Regions from separate parts of the Vibrio hippocampi genome, predicted to be linked through region 3. Evidence: predicted binding sites of a transcription regulator. Region 3 holds the regulator's gene; each other region holds the start of a gene.
The links. Region 3 encodes CRP, which controls carbon source genes, mostly activating them, when cyclic AMP is high. Its sites were predicted from a motif close to TGTGANNNNNNTCACA; they were not measured.
Positions count from the first base shown of each region.

Region 1 (8,342 bases), on a different contig from region 3:
GCTTTTGGTAAGTAACGGTCATAGTGCTCGACAAAATCAGCTGGACCGCCTAAACCTTGCACCATTTGATTGAAGCAATGCGCCGCTTTGCCATTGTCCAAGACTTGATTCAACATGGCGGTTGCCTCGACAGCATCTTTCGCCAACTGACCCAAAATCAACATCTCGCTACACAAAGCCATCGTGACTTGGTACAAACGCTCGTTTCTATACTCTCCAGTCAAGAAGCGAACCGCCTCTCGCACCTCAACAGCATTGCCTGCTGATGACGCCAAGACTTGATTCATATCGGTCAAAATAGCCGTGGTATTTGTCCCTGCGCCATTTGCCACAGCCACAATAGATTCCGCCAATTCTTCAGACTGCTCGTAGGTTGGCATAAATGCACCAGAGCCGACCTTGACATCCATAACCAAAGACTCAAGACCCGCTGCCAGTTTCTTCGACAGAATAGACGCGGTAATCAAAGAGATATTATCAACGGTCGCCGTAATATCACGAGTGGCATAGACTCGTTTATCTGCTGGGGCAAGATCGCCTGTCTGACCGATAATCGCCACACCCGCTTGCTTAGTCACCTCACCAAACACTTCATTGCTTGGGGTAATGTTGTAACCAGGGATGGATTCTAGCTTGTCGAGTGTGCCCCCAGTGTGCCCTAAACCGCGACCAGAGATCATTGGAACAAAACCACCACATGCCGCCACCATTGGACCAAGCATAAGCGACGTCACATCGCCCACACCACCCGTTGAGTGTTTATCGACGATAGGTCCGGTAAAACCTTGCTGAGACCAATCAATGACCATTCCGGAATCGCGCATCGCACAGGTTAGGGCAATACGTTCATTCATGGTCATTTCATTGAAAAAAATCGTCATAGCAAAGGCAGCAATTTGCCCTTCTGACACGGTGTCCTTAGCGACACCTTGAATAAAGAACTGGATCTCTTCCGCCGACAGTTCGTGACCGTCACGTTTTTTACGGATAATTTCTTGAGGAAGGTACATAGAAGCCTCACTGATCAACAGATCACGGATCTGCGGAAAAATTATGGGAGAGGGCTAACACCCTTTTAGGGTGTTAGCATCAACAAACCTTAATAAGCAGAAGGGTCTGCTGTTTCGTTTGTCACTTCTAATGTATTCAGTAGGTTCGTTAGTAAGCTTGATGCACCAAAACGGTAGTGCATGTTGTCAGCCCAATCTGCACCTAAAATTTCGTCAGCCATAGCTAGGTATGCGGCCGCATCTTCTGCCGTGCGCACGCCACCTGCTGGCTTGAAGCCCACTTTCTCTGCCACACCCATATCACGGATAACTTCTAGCATCATACGTGCGTATTCTGGGGTTGCATTGACTGGAACTTTACCTGTGGATGTTTTAATGAAATCTGCGCCTGCTTTGATAGCGATTTCTGAGGCTTTCTTGATTAAAGATGGCTCTTTTAGCTCACCCGTTTCAATAATCACTTTCAGCAGAATATCACCGCAAGCCTCTTTACACTGCTTCACTAGCTCGAAGCCAACCTCTTCATTACCGGCGATTAGAGCGCGATATGGGAAAACCACATCGACTTCATCCGCACCGTACGCCACAGCCGCTTTGGTTTCTGCAACGGCGATATCGATATCGTCATTACCGTGTGGGAAGTTAGTCACTGTTGCAATGCGAACCTCAGGTGTCCCCTGTTCACGAAGCGTTTTTTTAGCGATTGGGATAAAACGAGGGTAGATACAAATCGCAGCGGTATTACCCACTGAAGATTTTGCGTCGTGGCACAATGCGATTACTTTTTCATTCGTATCGTCATCGTTAAGCGTAGTGAGATCCATTAATTTAAGTGCACGTAGAGCTGCTGATTTTAAATCGCTCATTTCTATCTCCGATCAATATTCAATTAATTCACTGGTTATTCCAGTAATAAATGAACGGACTTGGTTCCTTGAAGACTCGACACTGAGTGTCAATTGCTATCCTTGTCACCGCACAAACATCAAGCCTTGCCCTATCGCACTGTCCTTTTGCGATTCATTAAGCTGCTGCTAATCAGCGGCGAATGCCAAGGAACAAAACTGAGTGTACATAATCCATAATATTGACTGAGTGCCCACCACTCAGTCAATAGTTTGCTTAGCAGCAATTATAGTGCAGCTAGGCTCAAGCAGAAACCTGCGATGGTCGCAGCCATTAGGTTAGAAAGAGTACCTGCAATAACGGCTTTGATGCCCATACGTGCAATATCACCGCGACGTTTTGGCGCAAGGCTACCTAAACCACCAAGTAGGATGGCAATAGAAGATAGGTTAGCAAAGCCACAAAGTGCAAATGAGATAATTGCTTTGGTTTTTTCTTGCAGAACTACAGGTGCTTCTGGCGTTAGATATTCAGCAAAACTTGCATAAGCAACAAACTCGTTCGCGACGGTTTTTAGACCAATAAACTCACCCGCGATAGTGGCTTCAGACCATGGCACACCCAATAGGAATGCAAGAGGTGCGAAGATCCAGCCAAGGATAAGTTCAAGCCTAAGCTCCGGCATACCGAACCAACCGCCAAGACCACCTAACATACCGTTGAGCAATGCGATAAGACCAATGAACGCAATCAACATAGCACCGACATTCAGCGCCAGTTGCAAACCTGCAGATGCACCGCCTGCGGCTGCGTCGATAACGTTAGCTGGCTTGTCTGCACCCTCTGCATCAATATCGTCTAGCTGCTCAATCGGCTCATCGGTTTCAGGTTTAATGATTTTTGCAAACAGAAGACCACTCGGTGCCGCCATGAAAGAAGCCGCAACTAAGTACTCAATTGGCACGCCCATTGACGCATAACCAGCAAGAACACCACCCGCGATAGAGGCTAAACCACCACACATCACAGCGAATAACTCAGATTGAGTCATCTTAGGAACGAAAGGACGAACAACCAGAGGGGCTTCTGTTTGACCAACAAAGATATTTGCCGCTGCTGACATAGATTCAGCACGAGACGTTCCCAATGCTTTTTGAAGACCGCCACCCAGAATCTTGATCACCCATTGCATCACGCCAAGGTAGTAAAGCACTGAGATAAGGGCAGAGAAGAAGATAAGTGTTGGAAGTACACGGAAAGCGAAGATAAAACCGCCACCGCCAAAGACTTCAAACATTTTATCTGACACTAAACCGCCAAATAGGAATGATGTGCCATCGTTACCGTAGTTGATGACGCTTGAAACAGCATCAGAGAAGCTCTTTAATAATTCTTGTCCCCAAGGAACGTAAAGAACAAATGCACCCAGTGCGAATTGAATTGCAAACGCACCTGCAACTGTGCGAACGTTAATTGCTTTGCGGTTGTCTGATAGTAGTACTGCGATCAGGATCAGTACCACCATACCAACCAGGCTCATAAACAAGCTCATAGTTTATGACTTCCTTATAGTTAAAGTGTGGTGTAAAAAGGTGTAGAAGCTAAAGTCTGCGGCGATTATACAAACACTGAAAAAAAGAAATAGTGGTAAAATCACACTTCCTACGCACACGCATATCTCATACATTTAAAAATGAGACATAGATCACATAAAGGCATTCATACGCCTATTTGCATCACTAAATAAATAAAATTAATTAACAAAAAGAAAACAACCCACTAGTACTCCGCTCAACCGTAGACGTAACCGTTTGCTCCCCTTCACTTCGCAACTCAATCAAGTGATTTAGCACCAACTTTGTCCTCTTAGGTTGGTTCACTTGCCCCTGATAACCACTTAGTGGCATATCTGGCGAGTCAGTTTCGATGACGATGGAATCTAAAGGGACTTTGGCTATGGTTGCTCTGGTTTTTTTTGCTCTCTGGTAACTAATTACACCGCCAACGCCTATGTGCATACCTAAATTAATATAGTCCAAAGCTTGCTGGTAGCTACCACTAAAACCATGAATTATTCCGCCATAGAGAGGTCGATGCTGTTTTAGTATCTTGATCAAATCTTGATGGGCCTTGCGGCAATGAAGTAATACGGGTTTACCATAGTCGTTAGCAAGATGAATCTGATCGATCAATAGCTTCTTTTGTTGCACTTCGTCATCTCTGTTGTGATAGAAATCTAAACCACACTCACCAACAGCCACCCATTTTTTATTATTTCGTTGTTGGTGCAACTCACTTTGCAATGCGTTGATTGATATTGAGCCCGACTCAATAAAGCAGGGATGGATCCCTAAAGCGAAATAGACTTGTTCATATTGACCAGCAAGTTCGGATACCTTGTGCCAATTGCGACTATTCACCGCAGGGACAATGATCTTGCTCACCCCACTCGCATTGGCATCCTCTAACGCCGTATCTAAAGACAGGTGTTCCGCAAGCAAATCTAGGTGGCAATGGGTATCGATCATAGGAAGTACTCTGTATTTACAAAATCATCTCTAAAAAAGCGTTTTTTCTATAGCGGAGGTTCAAAGAGGGTTTTCTAAAAACTGGCTTCCGAAAACTCGACATTTTAATCAGTATAATCCGCTTAGTTTAGGCGCTACTTGTACTAACTTATAGCCCTCTTTGGCTAAAACACCACGCAAAGTACTAAAACACCCCACTCAATGTAATCGATTTCATTAAAGAGCAGTTTACATCAGCGTCATTGACGGTCACAAAATAACCTTTTCATTTAGGCAAAAGGTGATCATTATCACATTAGTATGTAATAAATTGTTATTTATCACTAAGCAAACGATAAAATGCGCACTAAGGCTTGAAAACGTCAAAATGGCTCCAGTACTTACTGGAGTAATTGGTTACGTTGACATTCGGTTAATTTTAACCACGCCGACCAGATTAAAAAAGCACATCAAACATTTAGGCCTCAGGCTTTAACAAGGAAAATGATCGTGAAAAAAACACTTATAAAAATGTCTGCTCTCGCAGTGGCAGTTTCTTCTTTCAGTGCATTTGCAGCAAAACCCGCTGTTGTTTATGACACTGCCGGTAAATTCGACAAGTCATTTAACGAAGCAGTTTTCCAAAACGGCGTTAAAGTTTACAAAGCTGACAAGGGTGTGGCTGTTCGTGAGTTTGAACCTCAAAACGAAGCTCAACGTGAACAAGGTCTGCGTCGTCTAGCTCAACGTGGCTTTACGCCTATCGTTGCTGTTGGTTTCAACATGGCATCTGCTGTAGAAAAAGTAGCGACTGAATTCCCAGACATTCAATTCACTATCATTGATATGGTTGTTGATAAGCCAAACGTTCAATCTATCGTGTTTAAAGAGCACGAAGGTTCTTTCCTTGTTGGTGCATTGGCTGCAAAAGCCTCTAAAACTGACAAAGTGGGCTTCGTTGGTGGTATGGACATCCCTCTTATCCGTAAGTTTGAGTGTGGCTACCGTCAAGGCGCACAATACGCAAACCCTAACATCCAAACTTTCCAAAACATGACCGGTTCTACTCCTGCTGCGTTTGCTGACCCAGCAAAAGGTTCAGAACTTGCTAAGTCTCAGTTCTCTCAAGGTGTTGACGTAATCTACGCAGCAGCGGGCGGTACTGGCATGGGCGTTTACCAAGCTGCAAAAGATGCGGGTAAATTCGCTATCGGTGTTGACTCAAACCAAAACCACCTACAACCAGGCACAATGCTAACGTCTATGGTTAAGAAAGTGGGTGTTGCTGCTTACAACTCTTGGGAAGAAGCAGAAAAAGGCACTTGGACTGCAGGTATCAAAGTTCTTGGTCTTAAAGAAGGTGCGGTTGAGTGGGCATACGATGACAACAACAAAGATCTGATCACGCCAGAAATGAAAACTTACCTAGATCAGCTACAAGCTGACATCATCGCAGGTAAGATCAACGTTCATGACTACATGTCTGACAACACTTGTAACTTCTAAACCTCTCTGGGTTTAGATTAAAATATCTATTTATCAACAAGATAGATAACTGTAATAACGCCGCTGCCTAAAAACAGCGGCGTCTAACTGTAAGGCTGTATCTAGTGACAACAGGTTCCTCATTTGCCATAGAACTGGAAAACATTGATAAGCGTTTTGGTGCGGTACACGCAAACCGAGCAATCAATCTACAAGTTCCAGCAGGCACTATTCACGGCATCATTGGTGAAAATGGTGCTGGTAAGTCGACTTTAATGAGTATTATATACGGCTTCTACCACGCAGACTCTGGCTCCATGAAAGTCAACGGTCAAACCTATAAACCTGCCAACTCTCAAGAAGCGATTGCCTCTGGCATTGGTATGGTGCACCAGCACTTTATGTTAGTAGACACATTCACTGTGCTTGAAAACATCGTTCTTGGTGCTGAAGATGGTTGGAAGTTAAGTGAAAGCTTAGGAAAAGCGCGCAAGAAGCTGAAAGCACTTGCTGACGACTATGGATTGGAAATACCTCTTGATACGGTTGTTGGGCAACTTCCTGTTGGACTTCAACAACGTGTAGAAATCTTAAAAGCCCTATATCGTGGCGCTAAGATCCTTATTCTAGACGAACCTACTGGTGTACTCACTCCTCAGGAAGCGGATCACCTATTCCGAATTTTAGACAAACTGCGTGCCCAAGGTACGACAGTGATGATCATTACCCATAAGCTAAGAGAAGTATTAGCGATCACCGACAATGTCTCTGTGATGCGCCAAGGCGCAATGGTTTCTCATGTCGTTACGGCAGAAACCGATAAAGAGCAACTCGCTGAGCTTATGGTGGGTCGCAAAGTCCGCCTTAAAGTGGATAAACAAGAAGCGGCACCGAAGAAAGAACTAATTAAGGTGACTGACCTTCAGTACTTTGATGACGCTGGCGTTGAGCGCGTTAAAAGTGTGAGCTTTGGCGTAAAACAGGGTGAAGTAGTCGGTATTGCTGGTGTATCGGGTAACGGTCAATCAGAGATCTTAAATCTGCTGGCGGGTATTACCAAACCTCACTCAGGTCAAATTGAGCTTAACGGTCAAACCATTTCTGCAACTCAAGCTTTGGATCCTCAGCAGGTCCGCGCAGCGGGTGTGGGTCATATTCCAGAAGATAGACATAAGCAGGGACTGATCAATAAGTTTGAAGCACAAGAAGCTTATATCCTTGGCTTTCATCATCTTCCGCAATACAACAAGGGTTTATTGCAAAATAAAGCAGCGATCAAACAAGCCTGTCAACAGAGCATGGATAAATGGGACGTGCGCCCTAACGATACCACGCTCAAAACCGCTAACTTCTCCGGTGGTAACCAGCAGAAGTTGGTCATCGCTCGTGAAATGGAACAAGACCCCGATGTTATTCTGATCGGTCAACCGACCCGTGGCGTGGATATCGGTGCTATCGAGTACATTCACAAGCAAATCATTGCGGCGCGTGACGCCGACAAAGCGGTGCTGTTGGTCTCTGTAGAACTGGATGAAATTCTCAGCCTTGCCGACCGCATTCTTGTGGTGTTTGACGGTGCCATTGTCGGCGAAGTGTCTATCGCCGATGCTGATGAAAAGACCTTAGGCTTGATGATGGCAAACATTATGCCAGAGCATCTTCAGAAAACCGCTTCTAGTGAAGCGAATACCGTATCTCAAGGAGATCACTCATGAGCCAAGCTAAAGTACCAGCTTGGGTAAATATGGCACTGCTTCCAGCAATCAACGTACTCGTTGCTTTTCTAGTGTCTGCCCTATTGTTTATCTATATCGATATCAATCCTATTGATGCCGCGAAAACCATGTGGATGGGTGCTTTCGGTTATGCTGAGGGTGCAGGTTATACCCTGTACTACACGACAGGCTTTATTTTCACAGGCTTAGCCGTTGCCGTCGCGTTTCATGCTGGTCTATTTAATATCGGTGGTGAAGGTCAGGCGTATATTGGTGGTCTTGGTATTGGTATCGTCTGCTTAACACTGGGTGAATATGCCCCTTGGTATATCACGTTCCCTGTGGCTTTGGTTGTCGGAGGTTTGTTCGGTGCGGCATGGGCGTTTGTTCCAGCCTATCTGCAGGCTAAACGCGGTTCGCACATTGTTATTACCACGATCATGTTCAACTTTATCGCCTCATCTTTGATGGCCTATCTATTGGTTGAAATCCTAAAACCAGAAAATACCATGGCGACAGAGAGTCGAGTGTTTGCTGTCTCCAGTTGGCTACCAAAAATGCATGAAATCATGTCGGTATTTGGTATTCAAATGGAAGCGAGCCCGCTAAACCTCAGCTTTATCTTTGCGCTTCTATGCTGTGTATTTGTTTGGTTATTTATCTGGCACACACGTTGGGGCTATGAAATCCGTTCGGTTGGCGCGAATCCTTCAGCGGCAAGCTATGCTGGTATCAAATATATCAAGATCATCGTTCTCACCATGCTGATTTCAGGTATG
Region 1 covers NZ_CAKLCM010000002.1:192,037-200,378, reverse strand. The annotation lists gene deoA (thymidine phosphorylase) at 1-1,010, opposite strand, end outside; gene deoC (deoxyribose-phosphate aldolase) at 1,100-1,876, opposite strand; gene L9Q39_RS03390 (NupC/NupG family nucleoside CNT transporter) at 2,143-3,408, opposite strand; gene L9Q39_RS03385 (TatD family hydrolase) at 3,614-4,384, opposite strand; gene L9Q39_RS03380 (BMP family lipoprotein) at 4,868-5,869, shown strand; gene L9Q39_RS03375 (ABC transporter ATP-binding protein) at 5,974-7,563, shown strand; gene L9Q39_RS03370 (ABC transporter permease) at 7,560-8,342, shown strand, end outside.
Region 1: the regulator CRP is predicted to act here: its motif matches at 3,551-3,566, upstream of L9Q39_RS03390 (NupC/NupG family nucleoside CNT transporter).

Region 2 (8,342 bases), on a different contig from region 3:
CTATACCTGAAGCGCTTGGTTGTCGGTGGTTTTGATCGCGTATTCGAGATCAACCGTAACTTCCGTAACGAAGGTCTATCACCTCGCCACAATCCAGAATTTACGATGATGGAATTCTATCAAGCCTACTCTGATTATAAAGATCTGATGGATCTGACTGAAGAGATGCTAAGCACGGTTGCGATGGACGTTCTCGGTGCTACTTCGATGCCTTACGGTGACGAAACCGTAGAGTTCGGTGGTACTTATACTCGCATGAGCATGTTTGAAGCGATTAAGCATTACAACCCTGAACATGCAGAAATCCAAGCACTCACAGAGCAAGACCTGCAAGACCGTGACAAGATGGTGGCGATTGCGAAATCTGTCCACGTTCAAGTCGAGTCATTCTGGACATGTGGTCAACTGTTGGAAGAAATCTTTGGTGAAACTGCTGAGCCGCAACTTATTCAGCCGACTTTCATCACGGGTTATCCTGCGGACATTTCTCCACTGGCACGTCGTAGCGACGATAACCCTTTCTTCACTGACCGTTTTGAATTCTTTATCGGTGGTCGTGAAGTGGCAAATGGTTTCTCTGAGCTTAATGATGCGGAAGACCAAGATGCACGCTTTAAAGCTCAAGTTGACGCGAAAGATGCGGGTGATGATGAGGCGATGTACTACGATGCAGACTATATTACTGCACTAGAACACGGTCTGCCGCCAACAGCGGGTCAAGGTATTGGTATTGATCGCTTAGCGATGCTATTTACCAATACGCATACTATTCGTGATGTTATCCTGTTCCCAGCTATGCGCCCACAGCAGTAAGATAACACTCTGATATTAAAAGCCTCTCCAGTTGGAGAGGCTTTTTTTTTAACTAAAGTTCAGCATCTTGTTCGCGAAGTTCTAATACTTGCACTAGTCTTAAATATGAGACAAAACGGTAAACTAAAATTGTTATCATATTTAGGTTTCTATGGATAGAAATAGAACAATCAAGAGAATAAGGAAGATTTAATGGGTGTTGATTTTCGTATGGATTCTATTCCAGGTTCATTGGTTGTCGTCGGGGGCACTTATGAGCCCTGGTTGTCGGTACTGGAGCAGGGGGGGTGGCGTTGTAGCCAATGTTCAGACTTGAGAAAAGCAGACGCGTTTTTTTCTGATATAGGTCCGTGTATTGGTGTCGTTGATTTAACAAGAGATGACTTCAGCCTCAATGGCATAGCTAAATTAGTGAGTTCTCACAAGCAGGTGCGTTGGATTGCTTTTATCCGTGAGTCGCAGCTAAGTTCCGATACTATATGCCAATTTATTGTTAACTTTTGTATCGACTTTTTCACAACTCCCGTACCTGATGCACGTTTAGTCAGTACGATTGGTCATCAGTTAGGTATGCTGAAGTTGGAGCAGCGTGTATGGCCAAACAGCCATAATGAGAGTGAACTTGGCATTGTGGGTCACTCGTTGCCGATTAGAAGACTGCGTGACCAGATTAAGCGTATCGGGCCAACAGACGTCAGTATCATGATTCATGGTGAAGTCGGTGCTGGAAAAGAGAGTGTCGCTAAAGCGGTACATAAGAGTTCTTCCCGGGCTCAAAAACCCTTTATTGCTATTAACTGCCGTGCCTTTTCCAATGCTCGATTTGAGAATGAATTTTTTGGAATGCATGATCCGGATAAGGTCTCACTGTTAGAGCAAGCTTCCGGTGGCACCATTCTACTGAATGATATTTTTACCCTGCCGATGCCGCAGCAATTGAATCTGTTGAAGTTTTATCAAGATGGTCAAATTGAAACTGCAAAAGGGATTCGCGAGTTTGATGTTAGGCTTTTAGCCGCTGATTCCTCTGACATTGAAAAAGCGCTAGGTGATGGCAAATTTAACGATGAGCTTTTCCATTGCATTAACGTGCTACGAATCAATGTCCCGAGTCTAAGAGAAAGAGCTACTGATATTGCGCCATTAGTGAATTACTATATTGGACAGTTCGCGAAAGAATTTAACTCACCGGTAAAAACCGTTGATGAAGAGGCGATTAAGGCGTTGAGCTATTACCACTGGCCGGGCAACGTTAAGGAATTGATTAACCAGATCAAACGCGCGGTGTTAATGTCAGAAAGTGAAGAACTCTCAAGTTCCCATTTTGAGTTACCGGGAACCTTCTCGAGCAAACGTAGTTTGAAGAGTATTCGAGAGCGCTCAGAACGTGATGCGCTGATTTTGGTGCTAGATAGCTACAATGGTCAGGTGACTCAAGCTGCGAAGGAGTTAGGAATTTCTAGAGCCACCATGTATCGTCTTCTCAATAAACACAGTTTGATTGCGGAAGAGACGTTTTAAATCAACGCGACTATACACAAGTTACTTCTGAACTCTGCATCTTGAGGTAACTTGGGTATATACCCAAGAAGAGCAGCGCATGCAAATGAGCTGCTTTTTTATTATATTAAACTGGTAACTTCCATAGTTCGGACATATTTATGGACGAATATCTTGTTTTTATATTATATATAACTCAAGTGTTGAAATTATAACCACAACGTATAAAAATACGCCTGAGTTTAAAAAATAAACTCATCTTTCCAAGGATTATTAAGCGAATAGGAGGCACAGTACCATGAAAAATATTATCTGTTTTGATACTGACGCCGTAGTAGTTATGTACATGCATGCTACACCTATGAGTTTGCTAAAAACTGTATGTGATCGATTAACCGTGACGTGGGATTCATTGTCACCGGCGTTCATGCAGGATTTTGCCAACAAACACGCATAATATATCCGTAACCATTGGGGCTGCGGAAATAGCAGTCTTAATGAGTCTTCTCTAATTTTGCACGCTATTTCTCTCCTCAAAATACTTATTATTTAGGAGAAAACCTATGCGAACTTCAATCTACTTAACGCTAGCAACATGCTTAATTAAAGCCGATATTCATACACAAGAACGTGAGTGGAAACGCCGTGTACGACGTAATCGTTACTACTTGCCTCTGCACAGTGAACATCTGATGAAAGATATTGGCTTTGATAAAACAGGTAGACCTCTGGGTGACTCAAAGGCTCCAGATATTATCGCCGAGCGTAAAGTTCGTCTTCTTCGTCGGGTTCTCTATGCGAGATTGACGACGTAACTCATAGCGGAAGGAGGCTTGCCTCCTTCCGCATTCCTCTAAAGGATAGAATCGTGGTTACATTCATTTAAATTTTGTCAACATTGGCTAAACTTGTCTATGAACATTGCTCTATACCCAAATTAGCTCTGAATTCTGCTTCTTTGAATTCTGCATCTTAAGGTAACTTGGGTATAAACATTAGTATTGTTCATAATAATAATGAGGGGGTGGTAAATGCAAAAACATCAGCTCGATCAGTGGTTAAGAGGGGAGTATAAAGACTCACAGCAACCACCTAAGGTATTTGTGATTGGTTGTGCTGATATTTCACATTATTTATTGGCAGTGGAATATAAACATAAACTTGAACCCATTTTAGACAACGAACACGCTTTAGAATTTGATTCGATTGATTCAGTGAAAGAAACACTCTATACCATGGGGCTACAGAAAGCCTATTTACGGCTTCACCGTGGAGATAGGACCGATACGAGTAAAAGCTTATCCGACTATTATGATATAGAGCTCAGTTTGTATTGAAGCGTCTCTTTGAGTTACCCGAGTAAGGTTGTTTTTAATTAAATAAAATAGGTTTGTAGAATATACGACGTAAATGCGGCACGTAAGTAAAAGCCTCTTGGTAGCGTTTTTATTGGTTGTCCAGTTACGCCATAAGCTTCTGTTTTAACTCGACTATTAGCAGCTTTAGGGCGGATCTGCAAGATCTCTCCTGTATGGGCTGTGATTTGGTTGACCTTGCCTAAAGCAATGAGATCCATTAATTCTTCCCAATCATTTTTGAGTTGCAACTCTTCTTGTTTTGATGGGCTCCAAATTAAAGGTGAGCCGACTAAACGGTCAGTCACAGGAATGTCTCTTTCTCCCTCGACAGGTAACCATAATACTCGTGATAGCTTATTTCTAATGTGGCTCTTTTCCCAGGTTAAGCCATGAACGCCGGTAAGTGGTGCGACACAAACAAAGGTCGACTCTAAGGGTTTACCGTTATAGCCAATAGGAATACTTTTTAGCTCTATACCGAGTTCGGGAAAGTCTTGAATTGGTTTGCTGCCAGCGGTGGCGCCAAGATGCCACTCAAGTAGTTGTCCTACCCATCCTTTATCATACTTTAAGCTTTCGGGCACTTTCATCTGTGCGACTTGTGCCAGTTCACCAAATGATAAGCCAGCAATATCACGAGCTCGTTGGATGAGTTCTTTTTCTGAACTTGGAGGGGTTTTCATACCGTAATTAAGAAAATAGGATGCGATGAGCGAGATATTAACACGAATAGTTAAAACGGCTTGTACAAAAAAAGATCAATTTTGGTAAAAGATCGATCGCCACCAAACTTATCCACAGCGTTTATTTCTATTTAGTATGACTTTTCGAGTTCTGTATAAAAAAACAGGGGTTTTGAGTGATATTTTGCTTGACTATAGGCGAGTTTATTAAAAGTACGCCATTCTAATGTGGATAAAAAGCATCCTGGTTGATCTTTGACCGATCTAAGTGTGGTCGTTTTTTTATTAAATAGTACCGAGTGGTTTTGTTTGTTGATTGAATGTAACTTGTTGTTTTTAAATAATTTTAAATTAAACCTCTCGATTGTAGGCTTGTGTTGTTCTTTTTGTTAATACCAATATTGTTGAAAGATCAGTGATTTTTCACATAGTTATTCACAGAAAAGGTGAATAAATGAGGGCTAGCTCTCATTTGTGTGTTGATAACTACCGGTATGTAGAAAACTTATCCCAAGTGGTGCGAATTAATAGGATTTGTTCAAATTTACGTGTTACTTAGTTTGCTCAACTAGGGGATATGTGGAAAAATCACTGTTAATGAAAATTTAATTGAGGTTGGCCAGTGATAGATGGCGATGGTTACCGACTTAATGTTGGTATTGTAATCTGTAACAACCATGGTCAGGTCTTCTGGGCTAAACGATACGGACAACACTCATGGCAGTTTCCACAAGGTGGAATCGATGAAGGCGAAACGCCTGAGCAAGCCATGTACCGAGAATTATACGAAGAAGTTGGATTGACAAAAAACGATGTAAAAATCGTTGCTGTTAGTCGCCACTGGTTGAGGTATAAACTTCCTAAACGTTTGGTACGTTGGGACTCGAAACCCGTTTGTATTGGGCAAAAACAGAAATGGTTTTTATTGCGCTTGGATTGCGAGGAATCGAGAATCAATATGCAGCGTGCTAAAACCCCTGAGTTTGATGGTTGGCGCTGGGTGAGTTATTGGTATCCAGTGAGACAAGTCGTTTCTTTCAAGAGAGATGTATATCGTCGAGCGATGAAAGAGTTTGCATCGTTGGCGATGCCTTTTAAAGAGCGTAAATTTAAAGGTAAGCGTAAACACCAAAGAGGGTAAAAATGCTATCGCAACTGCGGGATATAGTTGAGCATGTTTCTAAGGCAGAGGAAGTTCATAGCGCCCTCGAAATCTTGGTAAAACAGACGTGTGCAGCCATGAATACAGAGTGCTGCACCATCTATCTTGCGGATGAAAAAAAACAGCGTTTGGAACTGATGGCCACGCAAGGCTTGAGGTTTACCGGTCATACTATCCACATTGGCTTTGATGAGGGTTTGGTGGGACTGGTAAAACGCACAGCAGAGCCTATCAACTTAGCCGAAGCGGCTAAGCATCCTTCTTTTAAGTTCTTCCCTCAACTTGGGGAAGACATATATCACTCATTCCTTGGAACGCCCATAATCCATCGTAAGCAAGTATTGGGCGTTCTCGTGATCCAGCAAAAATCTTCTCGTCAATTTGATGAAATGGAAGAATCATTCTTGGTCACGCTCGCGGCTCAGGTCGCGGTCATCATTGCTCATGCGACCGCGCAAGGGCAAAGCTTTTTTGATGGTGATAGAGTCTCGGTGATCAAAGGTATCCCAGCGTCTTCTGGCGTGGCAATTGGCCCTTTGTGGTGGGACAATACCCAACCGGACTTAAGTCAGGTATTTCCAGCATCAACACTCGATATCCTCCGAGAACAAGAGCTACTTTCGCTGGCGATAGAGAATGCGCTCGCAGACTTTAAGCGTATGCGTAAGAAGTTGGATCTTGAGTTGAACAAAGACGCACTGGCGATCTTTGATCTCTTTACTCACTTGCTCAACGATCCCATGCTGCGCAAAGACTTAAAAGCTCAAATTGCCAAAGGTGATCGTGCGGATTGGGCATTGCGACAAGTGGTAGAAAGCTACGCCAATCGCTTTGCCAAGATGTCGGATATTTACTTACGGGAACGTGCTCAAGATATTAAAGAGCTGGGGCAACGTTTACTGTTCTTCTTGCAAAATACCGAACAGCCTGTTCACAACTTTGAACAGCCGGTTATTCTTGTGGTGCAGGAACTGACCGCTTCTATTTTAGCTTCAATTCCTAAAGAACAATTGCTAGCGGTTGTCTCTTTGGATGGCGCTGCTAATAGCCATGCGGCGATTCTATCGCGAGCGATGGGCATCCCCGCGATTATGGGCGTCAACATTAATCCTGAGCTGATTAGTGGCAAAGTGGGCATTGTTGATGGTTATAGTGGTGAGATTTACCCAGATCCTAGCCAAGATTTGTTATCTGAATACAGTGAGTTGGTTTCCGAAGAGTCAGAGTTGTCTGCGATGGTGGACAAGACGGTTTCTGAAGAGGCTTGTACTTTAGATGGACACCGTATTCAGGTCATGCTCAACGCGGGGTTAAGTGCTGATACCAGTATCTCTGTGAATCAGTATGTGGATGGTGTTGGATTGTACCGTACGGAAATTGCTTTCTTAACTCAGCAAAAGTTTCCTTCCGAAGAGGAGCAACTGCACCAATACACCTCAGTACTCAATGCCTACCCGGATAAGAAAGTGGTCATGCGTACCCTTGATATTGGTGGCGATAAGGCGTTGCCATATCTACCGATTGACGAAGATAATCCATTTTTGGGATGGCGTGGTATTCGCTTTACGCTCGATCATCCTGATATTTTCTTGATTCAGTTGCGTTCGATGTTGAAAGCCAGTTTAGGCTTAGACAACTTGAGTATTTTGTTGCCGATGGTTTCCTCTGTCCAGGAACTTGATGGCGCAATGGAATTGATTGAGCAAGCCTTGGCTGAAGTGCAGCAACTGCATCCTGATATTAAACGACCCGCCCTCGGTGTGATGATAGAAGTGCCTTCCATGCTCTATCTGATCCCATTTATTGCCGATAAGGTCGATTTTGTGTCTGTAGGTACCAACGATTTGACTCAGTATCTATTAGCGGTTGATCGCAACAACGCGCAGGTTGCCGATATCTATGAAACGCTTCATCCCTCTGTTCTGGCGGCAATGAAACATATTTTTGCAACTTGCCAAACCTATAATCTTCCGGTGTGTATTTGTGGTGAGTTGGCTGGAGATCCTATTGGCGCCTTGCTTTTGGTAGGGTTAGGGTACGATATGTTGAGTATGAACACCTCTAACGTTGCGAAGGTGAAGTACATTTTACGTCAAACGTCTTATCAAGAATTGCAAGATCTTGCTCATCGCGCGTTGTCTAAGCCTTACGGAAGCGATATTTACAGTCAAATGCAGCAATTTTTTGAGTTAAAGGGACTGGCTGGCTTTATTCGAGCTGGTAAACGTTAGATGTGATTTGATTGGATCTTATGTGAACTACGAACTGTTAATTTTACTCCTATTCTTGGGGAGTTTTGTTGGTCTGTTATCCGGTCTACTTGGTATTGGTGGTGGCTTAGTCGTTGTCCCTTCATTGGTGTTTCTACTCCCATATTTTGATGTTCCTCCAGAGCAAGTGATGCATGTCGCTTTGGCAACCTCTCTATCCACTATTATCGTCACTTCTGGAGCATCAAGCCTCAATCACCTCAAGCTCGGTAACATCGACTTCTTCGCGATAAAGTGGTTAATACCGGGAGTGATCTTAGGCGGGGTTGCAGGGTCTTATGTTGCTGAGTTCATACCTCATCAGTACTTACCTAGGGTGTTTGCGGTGATCGTGTTGGCTATGGCGATACAAATGCTCACGTCAATCAAGGTCAGCAAAGCTCGTAGTATGCCTTCACCTATTATTACCAGTGTTAACGGTCTAATTATTGGGGTGGTTTCAAGTCTGGCTGGGATTGGTGGCGGATCAATGTCGGTACCATTTTTAAATCGTCATGGCGTGGAGATGCGAAAAGCGGTAGGCTGTTCATCGTTTTGTGGTTGCTTGCTGGCAGTC
Region 2 covers NZ_CAKLCM010000002.1:1,832,317-1,840,658, reverse strand. The annotation lists gene lysS (lysine--tRNA ligase) at 1-813, shown strand, start outside; gene L9Q39_RS10665 (sigma-54-dependent transcriptional regulator) at 1,006-2,334, shown strand; gene L9Q39_RS10660 (DUF1127 domain-containing protein) at 2,877-3,128, shown strand; gene L9Q39_RS10655 (hypothetical protein) at 3,345-3,650, shown strand; gene mutH (DNA mismatch repair endonuclease MutH) at 3,689-4,354, opposite strand; gene rppH (RNA pyrophosphohydrolase) at 4,977-5,495, shown strand; gene ptsP (phosphoenolpyruvate--protein phosphotransferase) at 5,498-7,747, shown strand; gene L9Q39_RS10635 (sulfite exporter TauE/SafE family protein) at 7,770-8,342, shown strand, end outside.
Region 2: the regulator CRP is predicted to act here: its motif matches at 4,810-4,825, upstream of rppH (RNA pyrophosphohydrolase).

Region 3 (8,342 bases):
CGGTCATCGTCTACTCGGAACTCCATGAGACCTTTGATATTAAATCGAGTCGTTCGCTGAATTATTGAACCCTCAACCCACTATTGAATCTAATCGAGACTATCGTTTAGTTCCAACACAGGAAGTGTTATGTCTGCAAAACATCCTATCATTGCTGTCACCGGCTCATCTGGCGCGGGGACAACAACATCATCAGAAGCGTTCAGAAAAATGTTTAATATGATGAACGTCAAAGCGGCATTTGTAGAAGGAGATAGTTTTCATCGCTACACCCGCCCAGAAATGGATGTCGAGATACGTAAAGCTAAAGAACAAGGCAAACACATCAGTTACTTTGGTCCGCAAGCCAATGATTTCCCAGGTTTGGAGCAATTCTTCAAAACCTATGGTGAAGATGGTACAGGTCAATATCGCCGTTACCTGCATTCTTTTGATGAGGCAGTTCCTTACAATCAGATGCCCGGCACCTTTACGCCATGGCAAGATCTACTGCAAGGCTCAGATGTTCTTTTTTATGAAGGGCTTCACGGTGGGGTTGTTGACGGCGAGGTCAATGCAGCAAAGCATGTCGATTTGCTCATCGGCATGGTGCCGATTGTCAACTTAGAGTGGATTCAGAAGTTTGTCCGAGACACGCGAGACCGTGGACATTCAAGAGAAGCGGTGACTGACTCAATTGTGCGTTCGATGGATGATTATCTCAGCTACATCACGCCACAGTTTTCTCGCACCCATATCAACTTCCAAAGAGTGCCAACCGTTGATACTTCCAACCCGTTAAATGCCAAGGGCATTCCAAGTCTGGATGAAAGTTTTGTGGTTATTCGCCTCAGGGGCATTAAGAATGTTGACTTCCCGTACCTACTCGCCATGATAGAGGGGTCGTTTATGTCACGTCATAACACCATTGTTGTTCCTGGTGGAAAAATGAGCTTCGCAATGGAATTAATTGTTCGCCCCATCCTCCAACAACTTATCGAAACCGGTAAAATTGGCTAGGGCTTCTCAGGTAAAATGCCTGAGTGGACATGGTGTTTTTTTATACCGTGATCATAAGCACATTTTTGTATAGAAAAATGTGGATTTGATACGATTAAAATCAAGAAATCAGACTAAAAAAGCGCTACTATTCTTATCAATAAAGAAGTCGGCTTGCGCTGACTTCACCATGCTTTTATGCTAGTAGGCATTATTGTGTCCTTGCTAACAATATGGAAAGCAGCAAGCTAACCCGCAGAGGAAGAGAGATATATGGTTCTAGGTAAACCTCAAACCGATCCAACGTTAGAGTGGTTCCTATCACACTGTCATATTCATAAGTACCCTTCAAAAAGCACGCTTATTCACGCGGGCGAAAAAGCAGAAACGCTTTACTACATCGTAAAAGGTTCTGTTGCGGTACTTATTAAAGATGAAGAAGGCAAAGAGATGATCTTGTCTTACCTTAACCAAGGTGACTTCATCGGTGAACTTGGTCTATTTGAAGAAGACCAAGAGCGTACTGCCTGGGTTCGTGCAAAATCACCTTGTGAAGTCGCTGAAATTTCATTCAAGAAATTCCGCCAGCTAATCCAAGTTAACCCTGACATTCTAATGCGTCTATCTGCACAGATGGCAAGTCGTCTTCAAGTTACCAGCCAAAAAGTTGGTGACCTAGCATTCCTAGACGTAACGGGTCGCATTGCACAAACGCTATTGAACCTGGCTAAACAACCGGATGCGATGACTCACCCAGACGGCATGCAAATCAAGATCACTCGCCAAGAGATTGGTCAGATTGTGGGTTGTTCTCGTGAGACCGTTGGTCGTATCCTGAAGATGCTAGAAGAGCAAAACCTGATTTCTGCGCATGGTAAAACCATCGTAGTGTACGGTACTCGCTAAGCATTTATCGCGTATATTTATCGTGTAATAAAAAATCCCTAACCGAAAGGTTGGGGATTTTTTTATTCAATCACGGGTCGTATTTCGCTGTTTATCGCAACGACCGTTCTGTTGCAACTACTGATGAGTACTTTCAAATATCTTGTCCGCGGACGCAGTGACAAAGCCTTGATACAACGGTCCTTCCGCTGTGGGATAGCGCTTGGCAAATTCGTAGAAACCGCCGGGAATCGTCTGCTCTCCATCTTGAAACCTAACGCTTACCATATCTGCCATGGTCGAGGATTGCTCAAGCATTACCTTGGGATTGCCTTTCACAGCACCGCCAGATTGATTAATGGTAAAACCTGACTCTGCCAATCGTTGGTTAACCTGCTCAACACTGGTTAAGCGCTGCAGTTGATTGACGTTAACGGTGAAATGATTCGCGCCATAACCGTGTGCGGCAAGCCAAGCAGCGTATTCGCTCTCTTGAGCTAGTTGCTGATAATCGCTAAAGCTTAAATCCCAAAGACGACCAGCGAACAAAAAGGCTGACGATTGCAGTGTCGAACGATCAATTTGTTTCACCAAACGATGAACAATGTCCTGTAATTCCGCCGAACACTGTTCAACTTTTAGTTCACTAATAAACACTTTTGGCAAACTGAGATCGGCATGTTGTAGATGGATAGCATCGAGCTTTTTAGCTGCAAAGCTATAGTGACCAACTACCTCATAGCCCAAGGCAATAAATGGCTTAGCCAGCGTCTCTATCCCCACAGGGGCAAGGTTAAAGGTACGCAAGGCAATATGATCATTGTTTAACGCCTCATCCTCTTGCAGTAGTTGCTGCACTTGGTGAGCGGATGGACATAGACGAGCGATATAGTCTTGCCACAAAAGATTAAACAGTTGTTCTACTGCCATGACGCACCTCACATAGATAAAATAGATCTCATAGATTACATTAGAGTTCGATTCCCGGGCTGAGTGTTTCTGGTAATACCGTGGCTTCACCTTCCATCGACGCCATTGGGTACGCGCAATAGTCAGCGGCGTAAAAAGCACTCGGTCTGAGGTTTCCAGAGGCACCGGGTCCACCAAAGGGGGCATCGCCACTTGCCCCTGTTAGCTGTCGATTGCGATTGACGATACCAGCTCGGATATGGTCGACAAAGTACAGCCACTGTTCATCGTCTTGAGAAATTAACCCTGCTGATAAACCAAACCGCGTATCATTAGCCAGTTCTACCGCTTGTTCAAAGGTTTGGTAACGTACCAATTGCAACAAAGGACCGAAGTATTCTTCATCAGGTAGCTCTGTGACGGCGGTGACATCAATCAGCCCCGGAGTCACAAAAGCGGCGTGTTTACGCATCGCGGGAACTAAAGCATGCGCCCCTAATGCCACTAAATCCTGCTGCACTTGGACAATATGATCGGCAGCTTGAGACGAAATCTGAGGTCCCATAAACGGTGCAGGGTCAGCAAAGGGCTGATCAACGGCAATCTTTGCAACTGACGTACTCAGCGCCGCGACCAAGGCATCCCCTTTATCACCAACAGGTACATACAGACGTCGAGCACAGGTGCAGCGCTGACCCGCGCTAATGTAGGCCGATTGCAAAACGGTATACACCGCCGCATTCAGTTCACCATAGTCTTCACTGACGACCAGAGGGTTATTGCCCCCCATTTCCAGCGCTAACATCTTATCTGGCTGACCAGCAAACTGTTGATGAAGTAGATGCCCCGTATTAGCACTACCGGTAAATAACACCCCATCAATACCTTTAGCCGCAGCAAGAGCAATACCGGTTTCTTTGCCACCTTGAACTAAGTTAATGACACCTTTGGGTAAGCCTGATTGCTCCCAAAGCTTCATCGCTAATTCACCCACTAACGGAGTCTGCTCTGAAGGTTTGAACACCACACTATTGCCCGCTAGCAAAGCAGGCACAATATGACCGTTAGGAAGATGACCAGGAAAGTTGTAAGGACCAAAAACAGCCATGACTCCCAACGGTTTGTGGCGCAATACGATTTGATTGCCTGCCGCTTCGCGCTGTGATTCACCGGTCCTCTGATGATAGGCTCGAATAGAAATGGCAATTTTACCCGCCATCGCCGCGGCCTCAGTACGCGTTTCCCACAAAGGCTTACCCGTCTCTTTGGCAATAGCTATTGCGATCTCTTCGCTGTGCTGCTTTACCTTTTCAGCAAAGTTAACAACAATAGCTTCACGCTCGCTGAAAGGGCGCTTTTTCCATGCAATCAACGCCTGACGGGCTGCTGATACCGCTTGTTCTACTTGTGGTTGAGTGGCGCTATTGCCTTGCCAAATCACTTCCTCACTATAAGGTGTCAAAGAAGTAAACGCTTCGCCCTTGCCCTCTAACCACTCTCCTGCGATCCATTGAGTCATAAAACGTTCCTATCTATTATTGAGCCAACAAACGGACACTTTCACCCTCAGCGACATTAAGCGCCTGAGCAACCTCTGCCGAGAGCAGAGCGATTCCCGTCTCTCTATCCACTGACGCCGTTGCCGCTGTGGCTCTGAAATCCTCAAACGAGGTATTGGCTATCAGGTAGGTACTGTTCGATTGGTGCGATGCGATCTTCACGGTAACCTTAAACGAATCCCGAACGGCGTTAATATTTCGCACATCACATTCCACCGTCGGACCCGCATCAAAAATATCCACGTAATTACGACAGGTGAAGCCCTCTTTTTCTAACAGTGCTAAAGCGGGTGCCGTATTGTCATGCACCTTACCAATCACCGCTTGTGCCTCTTTGGACAGCAGGTTGATATAGATAGGCAGTTTGGGCATCAAGTCGGCAATAAAGCCTTTCTTGCCGATTCCAGTAAGATAATCGGCAAGCGTAAAATCAATAGAAAAGAAATGCTCTTGTAACCACTGCCAGAAGGGGGAATTGCCATGTTCATCCGACACACCGCGCATCTCTGCAAACACCGTTTTAGAGAATCGGTGTGGGTGTTCTGCCATCATCAAAAAACGGCTCTTAGACATTAAGCGACCATTTAAACCTTGGCGAAATTGAGGTCTAAGGAACAGAGTACAGATCTCACTGCAACCCGTGTAATTGTTACCAAAGGTCAACAACTTCACCACATTATTGACCCCAAGCTTAGGGGAGGAATGCACCACGGTGCTAATGTGATAAGAATAGAAAGGAACATCCCAGCCAATCGCCGCTTCAATACCAGTGGTACCAGCAACTTCTCCTGTTTCACTATCGACGCCTACCATAAGGTAGCCCTCATCACCTGGCTCAGTGACGTCAGGTTTAGCAAAACTGTATTCGGAATGGGTGATTCGATTGGTTAACAGTTCTTCGTTAACCGGCAGAGAAGTAAATCCATGTCCTGACTCGACCGCACACGTATTCAAAGCGTCGTAGTCAGATGATGTTATAGGACGAATAACCAGCATCAATAATCCCTCCTGATGCAGGCTCTCTAGTACATCCAATACCTAGAGAGCACAGTCAATTTTTTATACCAGGCTAGCGATAGCCTGATCGAGTTTGGTCAAACCTTCTTCAACCTCTTGTTGAGTAATCACTAGGGACGGAGTAAAGCGAACGACGTTAGCGCCTGCAACCAAAAGCAACAGACCATGTTTACCGGCAGCGACCAACACATCTCGTGCACGTCCTTGCCATTCCTCGTTGAGAGCGGCACCAATCAACAATCCTTTACCGCGAATTTCTTGAAACACACCATATTTTTGATTGATCTGCTCTAGACCCTCTCTAAACCATGCCTCACGCTCAGCAACGCCTGCTAAGACTTCTGGCTTAGACACTTCGTCAATCACCGCTTCAGCCACAGCACAAGCCAATGGGTTACCGCCATAAGTCGAACCGTGTGTTCCCACTTTAAAGTGATCTGCCAAAGCTTTGGTTGTTAGCATAGCGCCAATGGGGAAACCACCGCCTAAAGATTTAGCCGTGCTAAGAATATCAGGGGTCACACCCAAGCCTTGGTAAGCATAAAAGTCACCCGTACGACCATTACCCGTCTGTACCTCATCAAAGATCAGCAGCGCATTGTATTTGTCACACAGTTCACGTACTGCTTGTACAAACTCAGGCTCAGGCGATACAACACCGCCTTCCCCTTGTAATGGTTCCATCATGATCGCGCAGGTTTTATCAGACATTTGTGCTTCTAATGCTGCGAGATCGTTGTAAGGAATATGCTTGATGTCACCAGGCTTTGGACCAAAACCATCCGAATAACTTGCCTGTCCACCGACGGTTACTGTGAAAAAGGTACGACCGTGGAAGCCTTGATTAAATGCAATAATCTCTGACTTTTCTGGACCGTGTACCTCGGTTGCCCAGCGACGGGCAAGCTTGAGCGCGGCCTCATTCGCTTCCGCACCTGAGTTGGCAAAAAAGACTCGCTCAGCGAAACTCAGCTCGGTTAGCTTTTTCGCTAGTCGCAGTGCTGGCTCATTGGTCATAACATTACTCAGATGCCAAATTTTATTGGCTTGCTCCGTAATGGCATTCACCATCACTGGGTGACAATGACCCAAACAGCTCACCGCAATACCACCAGCAAAATCAATGTATTCGTTATCTTGTTGATCCCAAACTCTCGCGCCGCTACCTTTTACCGGAATTATCTCCATCGGGTTGTAACAAGGCACCATCACCTCATCAAACCATTCACGCGTAACCGCTGTTTCCATCGTCATAGCACATTCCTTATCGTGACTGCATGTGGGAAGGGAGAACAAGTAACTTGACGATATTCATCAGTCACTGAGAACTCAAACCGCCAAAGCGATAGAAAAGCCCCTTCATCCACGAGCTGCATTGTATTTACACTTATTTAACGGTTTCAATAGCCAAATGATCGCCTTAGATTTAATTTGGCTAATGAATCTCACTCCTTACTCAAATATTTATGCATTAAAAATGAATTTAAATGAAGTGTTATTTACAAATTTTGCTTAATTAGCAAGAAAGGAGGGGAATTGGTGCTTGGTTATTAGAAAAATCGAATAGTCTTGCATTTCCATAAGTAAAACTTATTAAAGATAAGAAAAGGAGAAATGGCGATCCAGATCACATTCTAATTCGACAGGAAATTGTTCAGCAGCTCGTGCCCTTGTTCGGTTTTAATCGATTCTGGATGAAATTGCACGCCATGAATATTCAGCGTTTTATGTTGAAACCCCATAATCTCATCACGTTGACCATCAGCCAGCGTGGTCCAAGCCGTGACCTCAAAACAGTCTGGTAAACTTTTTTCAGAGACGATAAGTGAGTGGTAGCGCGTGACCGTCAGTGGATTGTTTAACCCAGAGAAAACACTGCCATTAGTATGTTGGATTGGAGAGGTTTTGCCATGCATCACTTGGCGTGCTCGCACAACTTCACCACCAAACACCTGTGCGATAGCTTGGTGCCCTAAACAGACACCCAGTAAAGGGAGCTTTCCGGCAAAATGTGCAATCGCCGCAAGAGAGATGCCCGCTTCATTTGGTGTACAAGGTCCTGGTGAGATGACCAAGTGGGTAGGTTTGAGTGCTTCAATTCCCTCAATATCAATCTCATCGTTGCGAACCACCTGCACTTCTGCACCCAACTCAGAAAAGTACTGATATAGGTTGTAAGTGAAGGAGTCGTAGTTGTCGATAATAAGTAGCATGATAGTGAGATACGATATAGAAGACGCCAAATTAGGCGGTATTTTGCAGCAACAGAGTGAAATTGCAAGCAAGAAAAAGCCCCCAAGCTCAGCTAGGGGGCTATATCATTCACATCCAACAGCCGCTAAAACTATGGACGTGCAACAAAACCGACCGCTTCATAAGCTTTAGCCAGCGTCTTCGCAGCCACTGCAGAGGCTTTTTCCGCCCCTTGGCGCATCACTTCATCCATATAGGCGCGATCTTCACGGATACGCTTATACTCTGATTGAATCGGCTCTAGCATCGCAACGATAGCCTCACCGACATCTTTCTTGAACGGACCATACATCTCAACACCAGCGTATTGTGCTTCGATCTCCTCGAAGGTTTTACCTGTTGCTGCAGAATAAAGACCCATTAGGTTAGAGATACCCGCTTTATTTTCCCAGTCATTGGCAATACGTGGCGGCGTCTCAGTATCGGTTTGAGCCTTGTTGATCTTCTTGAGGATCGACTTAGGTTCTTCTAGCAACGTGATAACGTTCTTACGGTTATCATCAGACTTAGACATCTTCTTAGTTGCGTCTTGTAGGCTCATCACTCGAGCATTCACCGTTGGAATATAAGGCTCAGGAATGGTGAAGATTGGCGATTCAGGGCTATAGATATTATTGAAACGGGTCGCAATATCGCGCGCCAATTCAAGGTGCTGCTTTTGGTCGCTTCCCACTGGGACTTGGTGTGCGCCGTAAAGCAAGATATCCGCAGCCATCAACACTGGGTAATCATAAAGACCCA
Region 3 covers NZ_CAKLCM010000001.1:388,136-396,477, reverse strand. The annotation lists gene L9Q39_RS01985 (YheU family protein) at 1-68, shown strand, start outside; gene L9Q39_RS01980 (phosphoribulokinase) at 130-999, shown strand; gene crp (cAMP-activated global transcriptional regulator CRP) at 1,252-1,884, shown strand; gene L9Q39_RS01970 (DUF1338 domain-containing protein) at 2,002-2,805, opposite strand; gene astD (succinylglutamate-semialdehyde dehydrogenase) at 2,834-4,291, opposite strand; gene astA (arginine N-succinyltransferase) at 4,308-5,327, opposite strand; gene L9Q39_RS01955 (aspartate aminotransferase family protein) at 5,391-6,602, opposite strand; gene L9Q39_RS01950 (aminodeoxychorismate/anthranilate synthase component II) at 6,983-7,561, opposite strand; gene trpS (tryptophan--tRNA ligase) at 7,693-8,342, opposite strand, start outside.

Region 4 (8,342 bases), on a different contig from region 3:
CTTGGGCATTTAACCGTTTCTTCAAGATTCAACTACCAGACTATCTCGGCTTCTTTGCGGGCAAACGCGCGGTGCCAATTATTACTGGTTTTTCAGCAATTGCACTTGGTCTAGTACTGTCTGTTATCTGGCCACCAGTTGGCTCGGCAATCAGCGTATTCTCACACTGGGCGGCGACTCAAAACCCTGAGCTAGCATTTGGTATTTACGGTGTTATCGAACGTGCTCTTATTCCATTCGGCTTGCACCACATCTGGAACGTACCTTTCTTCTTCGAAGCCGGTTCTTGTGTTAACACCGATGGCGATCAGTTAAACGGTATTCTGACTTGTTACCTATCTGCTGACCAAGCGTCTCGTACTGTTGAGATGAGCTACTTCGGTCAATTGGCAGGTGGCTATATGTTCAAGATGTTCGGTCTTCCAGCGGCGGCAATTGCGATTGCTCACAGCGCTAAACCAGAAAACCGCGCTAAAGTAATGGGCATCATGGCTTCTGCAGCACTAACGTCATTCTTGACAGGTATTACAGAGCCAATCGAATTCTCGTTCCTATTCGTTGCACCTTTACTTTATGCAATCCACGCACTACTAGCGGGTTCTGCATACGTTGTTGCTAACATGCTTGGTTTCGTACACGGTACTTCATTCTCGCACGGTTTAATCGACTTCATCGTGCTTTCTGGTAATGCTCAGAAACTGGGTCTGATGATTGGTGTCGGTCTTGTCTACGCCGCTATTTACTACTTCGTATTCCGCACAGTGATCGCAGCGCTTGATCTGAAAACACCGGGTCGTGAAGATGAAACTGAAGATGAAGTTGCGGCAGTGGCGTCTGGTTCTGAGTTGGCAGGTGAACTTGTTGCAGCCTTCGGTGGTAAAGAAAACATTACTAACCTAGACGCATGTATTACTCGTCTGCGTATTTCGGTTGAGAATACCGATGCGGTTGACCAAGATAAACTTAAGAAATTAGGTGCGGCGGGTGTCGTTGTTGTATCAGGTGGCGTTCAAGCTATCTTTGGTACCAAATCTGACAACCTAAAAACTGAAATGGATGAGTGGATTCGTAGCCACTAATTCCAAGCGTTAGTATCAGTTATCAAGGGAAGCATCAGCTTCCCTTTTTTTATGCTTATTGATTGGACGGTTATAGCCTGTTTCTTGCTTCCCCCTTGCACAGCGATGACAAGTCGCTTTCCTCATTATTTAAACTGCCAACGCTTCATTTATAAATCGTTCACACTTAATCAATAGGCTAGTTTATCTTATGCGTCCTTTAGCATTGACTCTTGTCACGATCACCTCTATTGCCAGTTCATTTCATGGGGCACAAGCCCAAGGAAATGAGGATTGGCACATTGTTACTGAACCAACGTCTACTGAGAGTAAAGCGCCTAGTGAGAGTCAAAGGCAGCCAAGTCGCAGTTCAAGCTCGAGTCTCTCTGATTTCAAATTGGGAATGGGGTTGGATCAAGGGTTAAGTGTCGTGGCGCAATTTAACCGTAAGGTGAATGTCGCAGCAGGTAATGATGGCTTGGCAGTGGACTATATTTTCGATCGAGGTCGCTTTGGTTCAGATGTGCCGTTTAATTGGTTTATTGGTGCTGGTGGTCAGATTTACAAGTTTGAAGAGGTGGGTCCCCGTGTCACTCTGGGCGTGGAGCTTCCTTTTGCCCGTCGATGGGACAGCTATGCTCAACTGTCCCCTAACATCATGTTTGCTGATAATAGCGCAGAGCTTGGCATTAATGCAGGGTTTGGTGTTCGATATCGGTTTTAGCTGCATAAATAAAGCCAGCGTCAAACGCTGGCTTTTTTGCAAATTTCAGTGTGACGATGACTTACTTGTTCATCGCTTTACGGATACAGTAAATTGCACCGCCCCAGGTAATACCTAGACCTAACACCATCATAAAAATTGCGCTTGCAGTCATAATTACTGTTCCTTTTTGCTAGTGAAGTTAATGATCACACCGACCACGACAAGTAGAGCCATTAGACCCCAGCCTAGAAGCATTAACTCAGATTGTGCGTAGCCGCCATAGCCCTCAGTAAATAGAGCGTAGAACTTGGTTGCAACAATAATCGCTAGAATAACCGGTGTGATAAAGCGTAGGCTGATATCAAACCAAACACCGATGCTAAAGTCAGAAATTTTATTGACGTACTCACGAACATCAGCAATTTTCACTAACCATGCCATTAGGATGATTTCGATAAAGCAGCTGGTGACGATACCGATGTTGTTAGCAAAGTGGTCAACAAGATCGAGCAGCAGTAGACCGCCGTTCGTTGCAAAGGCGAGCGAGATAACCAAACCAGAGCCACAGATGATGGTAGCGGCTTTGTTTCTGCGCCATTTAAGCTTATCGATCACGGCAGAGGTCACGGCTTCCATGATAGAGATATGCGAGCTAAGACCAGCAATCACTAATGCGAAGAAGAATAGTGGACCAAGGATATACGGTGCAGGTAACAGGTTAATCGCGGCTGGTAGCGTTACAAATGCTAGACCAACGCCCGCAGAAACCACTTCCGTTAATGGCTTGCCTTGTTCCTGAGCCATATAGCCAAGAACAGAGAAGATCATGATACCCGCTAGGATAGAGAAACCACAGTTGATCAACACAGTCATAAACGCGTTGTTGGTGATGTCTGATTTCTCTGGTAAGTAGCTTGAATAGGCCAGCATGATGGCAAAACCGATACTCAGGGTAAAGAAGATCTGACCGTAAGCCGCAGCCCATACTTTCACATCCCAGATTTTGCTAAAGTCAGGTTCAAACATATAGTTCACACCATCTAGCGCACCCGGTAGGAAAATCATACGTCCGATTAGAAGCACAACCATGATAAATAGAACTGGCATCATGATTTTTGCAGCACGCTCAATACCTGCTTTTACGCCTCCGGCAATCGCTGCAAAGGTTATACCCCATGCAATCACCATAGTTGCAGCAATATTCCATTGGATAGAACCTAATTTCGTTGGTGAGTTATCACCAAGCTTCAGGTATTCACCGAAGAAGAAAGCGTTAGTATCCGCTCCCCAACTTTGGGTAAACGACATGCCGAAGTAGGAGATAGCCCAACCAATAACCGCCACATAGTAGACGGCAATAACGGCAGCAATACCCACTTGGAACCAGCCAAGCCACTCAAATTTGGAATTGATTTTTGCTAATGTTCTAGGTGCAGAACCACGATATTTTTGACCCATGCTGAACTCTAGGATCATAAATGGAATACCAGCGGTAATCATGGCAAAAAGGTAAGGGATAAAGAAAGCACCGCCACCGTTTTCGTAGGCCATATATGGGAAGCGCCAAATATTACCTAATCCAATCGCAGAACCTACTGCGGCAAGGATGAATCCAGCACGGGATCCCCACTGCTCTCGTTTCATTGTTAACTCCTTTATAACATATCTGTGACAGACTTATGGAGTATCGCAAAACAATTTGGTATTGAAACAAAACACTGTTTGGCTTTTTTGAGGGTATGTTCCCTACACTTAAATGTTTATTTGTGTAAATGCCAATTATGCGGAGTTTTATTTCTTGTTTTGCGGATAATTTAGTTGTTAAGTCTAATAAATTTCATGTTGGTTTGCATAAATTGAATCTATCATCTATGCGTAGCAGTGAGATTACCCATGTTCTTTCTGGATGGCAATAGATGCTTTTATTGCTTTAAGTGGTATTGTTTGGAGTTTTATGCTGTTTTGAGTGGGTTTTATGGTTTTATTTTAAAGGTGTTTGGTTTGCATGTGGTTTATAGTGCGAATAGGTTTGTTAGTTACAGTTTATTAGTCTTATAACAAATGCTTTATTTAAAGTGGATAAATGAAAATAGTGCTTAATATATCGCCTGCGCACTGTTTGTTTAAAACGTGATCGTGACATCACAATCTCGCCGCTATATAAGCAAGAATAGCCAAGTGTGTTACTATTTTAACATACCAATTACATTTCTTTGGGGGCGTTATGGAATATGATTTGAAACTGGCTTTAACGATTACAGCAATCAGCTTTGCTACCATTATTGCCTTTGGTTTAGCCGCTGTAATGTCAGCCTAACCAGTCTATGGCGATAACCAGTCTATGACGAATAGCGGGCTAATTACCAATACCCGTACCGTCATTGATAACAACCTATTTAGCCAATACTCATTAGGTAAGACGGCACTGGTAGCTCAAGGAGGCGGGCAAAGAGGCATATTTACGTCAGGCGTACTCGATGCCTTTTTGCTTTCTAACTTTGACCCTTTCGATGAGTTTTATGGAACGTCCGCTGGGGCGCTCAATCTATGCGCATTTCTTTCTCGGCAGCCCGGTCTGGGCAAATCTTTTATTGTCGACCTGACCACTCATTCTAACTTCTTCAATCTCTTTGGTTTTATTCGCCGCAAGCAGTACTTGGATATGCGTTGGGCGCTCGATAAAATCAGTGCTTATCCCTATCAACTTGATATTGATATGGGGCAGAGAGTGAAAGGCAATCGCCAAGCCTTTGCCGCCGTCACCGATTTTTGCAGTTTAAAGGATCAATACCTGCCTATGCTTGAGCATGATTGGTTTGATGTTTTGGTAGCAACCAGTGCCATTCCTCAATTAGTCGACGGACCCGTCGTGGTGCGTGACCAGAGTTATATCGACGGTGGAGTATCCGCAGCGATACCAGTACAGGAAGCATGGCGACGGGGCAATCGTGTGATTGTGGTGATTCGAACAGAAGATGCGCAATCCGATCTTACTCCATCGCCAGTCATTCATAATGATGGTACTAGCGAAACTTGGCTGAGTGATTCGTTTTCAACACTGCAAAATCAGTGGCAGCAGAAAATGAGCGAGTGGTCTAAAGATTGGGGGGACTTCTTCGAGGCTCAACTGAGTAAAGCCAATCAACATTCTCATGCCCAGCACCTTAATTTGATTAACGGTGGACGTTGGTTATTTGGTGCATCCGACATTTATCGTTTAAGCCATATGTTTGGAGAGAAGTTTGACTCTGGCATCGCTGATATGTTGATGGTACATTACCAAACGTATGATTTAACGCAGGCTTTTTTAAATCAACCGCCAGACGACAGTTTTGTCCTTCAGATAGCGCCTTCTGAGACGCTAAAATCATCTTCATTGCTCAGTAATGTCGATGACATTCTACATGACTATCAGCTTGGACTTGATGCCGGCTATCGATTTATCGACAGCTATCAGGCACTCTGTATCAGAGATAAACAGCAGCTGGATTCAGATTCTCATTGGGTCTTAGCAAATCGACGTTAATAGAGTAGTAAATAGCCTTTGGCATACTTTGAATGACCTACCTTCAGAGTATGTGCTAACAGCATCGAACATGATTTGACCCACAAAGATATCCTTGTATACGTGATACTTGTCACGGCGATTCATCAAGGGGCTTCACAATTAGTTCGCAAAGTAAAAAAATTAGTAGGTCGTTGTTTTTTGGAGTGCGAAATGTACATGGCTCAACCGGGCCACATTGATCATATCAAACAGATTAATGCTGGTCGTGTGTATAAACTTATAGACCAATTTGGGCCTATCTCCCGTATTGACCTATCCAAGCTCAGTGATTTGGCACCTGCCAGTATTACTAAGATCACGCGAGAGCTGATCGAGGCTCAACTCGTCCATGAAACCGTGGTTCAGGAAGCGACAAGTCGCGGTCGTCCTGCGGTGGGTTTGCAGACCAATAATCAAGGCTGGCAATTCCTTTCTATTCGATTGGGACGTGGCTATTTGGTGATTGCGCTGCACGAACTGGGTGGCGAGGTGATGATTGATAGTAAGATTGAAATTCACGAAGTGGATCAAGACGATTTTCTTGCTCGCCTGTTATTCGAAATCGAAGAATTCTTCTCCAGCTACAGTGAACAACTTGGTCGTGTAACCAGTATCGCGTTAACGCTGCCCGGTTTGGTCAATTCAGACCAAGGCATTGTTTTGCAAATGCCACATTACAATGTAGAAAACCTTGCCCTCGGTAAAGAGATCTTTAATGCAACCGGTCTACCCGTGTTTGTGGCGAACGATACTCGTGCTTGGGCATTGGCAGAGAATCTCTACGGTCACTCCCAGCACTGCGATAACTCGGTTCTCATCTCTATTCACCATGGTCTCGGTGCGGGCATTATCCTCGATGGCAGAGTGTTGTATGGTCGTCACGGCAATATTGGTGAGTTGGGGCATATTCAAGTCGATAAGCAGGGTAAGGAATGCCACTGTGGCAACCGAGGCTGCTTGGAAACAGTCGCCAGTTCACAAGCGATCCGCGATGAAGCGACCCAACGCTTAGCGGCGGGTGAAGCGTCGATTCTGGCTCAGTGTGAAGACATTACCGTTGAAGCCATATCCGAAGCCGCTGCACAAGGTGATGCTTTAGCGGTGAGTATTGTTGAAAAGCTTGCGGTTCACTTAGGTACCGCGGTTGCGATTGTGATTAATTTATTTAACCCTGAGAAAATATTGATCGGTGGTGTGATTAATCACGCAAAAGCGATTCTGTATCCGGCGATATGGCGTTGTATTGAAGAGCAGTGTGTGCCCGTCTACATCAAAGACTTACAGCTAGTAGAATCTCGTTTTTATAAGCAAGCAACTATGCCAGGCGCTGCGCTTGTTAAACAAGCACTCTATGATGGTCAGTTGTTGATGAAAGTGATCGACGGGTAATTTTTTGCTTAAGACGTTAAATTTTTATCGGTACTGGTCGATAGGATTAGTTAGAGTTTAGCCAGGATTCTTCAAGGGAAGTTTTATGTCAAGCGTATTAAGTTCTGTTGACCAACGCACACAGTTAGTTGGCGAGAATAGATTAGAGCTGTTGATGTTTAATTTAAACAGCCGACAGACTTTTGCCATCAACGTATTTAAAGTCAAAGAAGTGTTAAAGCTGCCGTCACTTACAGTATTGCCGGGTTCTCATCCCAGCATCACTGGTGTTGCGACTTTACGTGGTGTTTCTGTCCCTGTTATTGATTTACGCAAAGCGATCGGTTTTCCAGCGAGTGAAGAAAAAAACAGTGATAGCAATTTGATCATTACGGAATATAACCGTTCAGTGCAGGGCTTTTTGGTAGGTGAGGTCAAAAATATCGTCAATACGGCTTGGACTGAGATTCAGCCACCGCCAAAAACGGTAGGGCCAGCAAACTATCTCACCGCGATCACCAAGGTGACCGAGGACGATCAAGTTAGACTGGTTGAAATCATTGATGTGGAAAAAGTTTTGGCAGAAATCATCGATTATGATGTCACCATTTCTGATGAAGTGCTTGACCGTTCATTACTGCCTCACTTGGCGGGCAAAAAGATATTGATCGTCGATGATTCATCGACAGCTCGTAACCAAGTGAAAGCGACCCTAAGCCAACTAGGTGTTGAAATCATCGAGTGTTATGACGGTGCAATGGCGCTTAACTTGCTAAAGCAGTGGTGCGATGAGGGCATTGATCTTTACGGTCAATTACTGATGATGATCACCGATGCAGAGATGCCAGAAATGGATGGTTACAAGCTCACGCATGAGGTTCGTAATGATCCACGCATGAAAGATCTGTTTATCACACTGAACACCTCACTGAGTGGTAGTTTCAATGATGCCATGGTCGCCAAAGTGGGTTGTGATAAATTTATTTCTAAATTTCAGCCAGATAGATTGGTTGAAGTCGTGCAAGAGCGCATGTCTCAGCTGATTTAAATTGAATTGCCACCAAAGTGGTGGAACACTTGTGTCAATTTTGTGTTAATATCGTCCGGGTTACGATTTAATAAATATAATTTAAATAACAAAGTAAACAGTACACTGCTGACGAAAGGTTTTACATTACAATGATATGGTTATCTTGGAAGGTCGCATCGACCCTAGGATTTCTCATTTTCAGGGAGTGGAGAAAACGACGTATGGAAGCGGCAGAGAATCCGGATTTATAATCCACATTATAATACGATTGACAAAAAGGGAGCGTTGGCTCCCTTTTTTAACGTCTAATGAAACTCCCTTGAGGTTACTTTTAGCTCACTGAGCAGAGGTGTCATGTCAATTAACTGCCCAGCAATGACATGAGTGACGTTGCCTTCACGTTCTAGTATTCCCTTAACCTTGAGTACCTTAGCCGTGAGATAGGCTTGCTTTTGTGCGCGTGCTGTCGCTCGCCATACAACGACATTGATATTACCGCTGTCATCTTCAAGGGTAAAAAAAGTGACCCCTCCTGCCGTCCCCGGCGATTGTTTACCCGTGACAGTACCGACAACGGTGACTAAAGATTTATGTGGTTTGTCGACTAACTGCTTCATTCGGGTGAATTTGCCG
Region 4 covers NZ_CAKLCM010000002.1:1,528,618-1,536,959, reverse strand. The annotation lists gene ptsG (PTS glucose transporter subunit IIBC) at 1-1,079, shown strand, start outside; gene L9Q39_RS09225 (hypothetical protein) at 1,270-1,782, shown strand; gene L9Q39_RS09220 (MetS family NSS transporter small subunit) at 1,844-1,936, opposite strand; gene L9Q39_RS09215 (sodium-dependent transporter) at 1,939-3,408, opposite strand; gene cydH (cytochrome bd-I oxidase subunit CydH) at 3,989-4,081, shown strand; gene L9Q39_RS09205 (patatin-like phospholipase family protein) at 4,106-5,290, shown strand; gene mlc (sugar metabolism global transcriptional regulator Mlc) at 5,483-6,700, shown strand; gene L9Q39_RS09195 (chemotaxis protein CheV) at 6,786-7,727, shown strand; gene L9Q39_RS09190 (error-prone DNA polymerase) at 8,015-8,342, opposite strand, start outside.
Region 4: the regulator CRP is predicted to act here: its motif matches at 5,392-5,407, upstream of mlc (sugar metabolism global transcriptional regulator Mlc).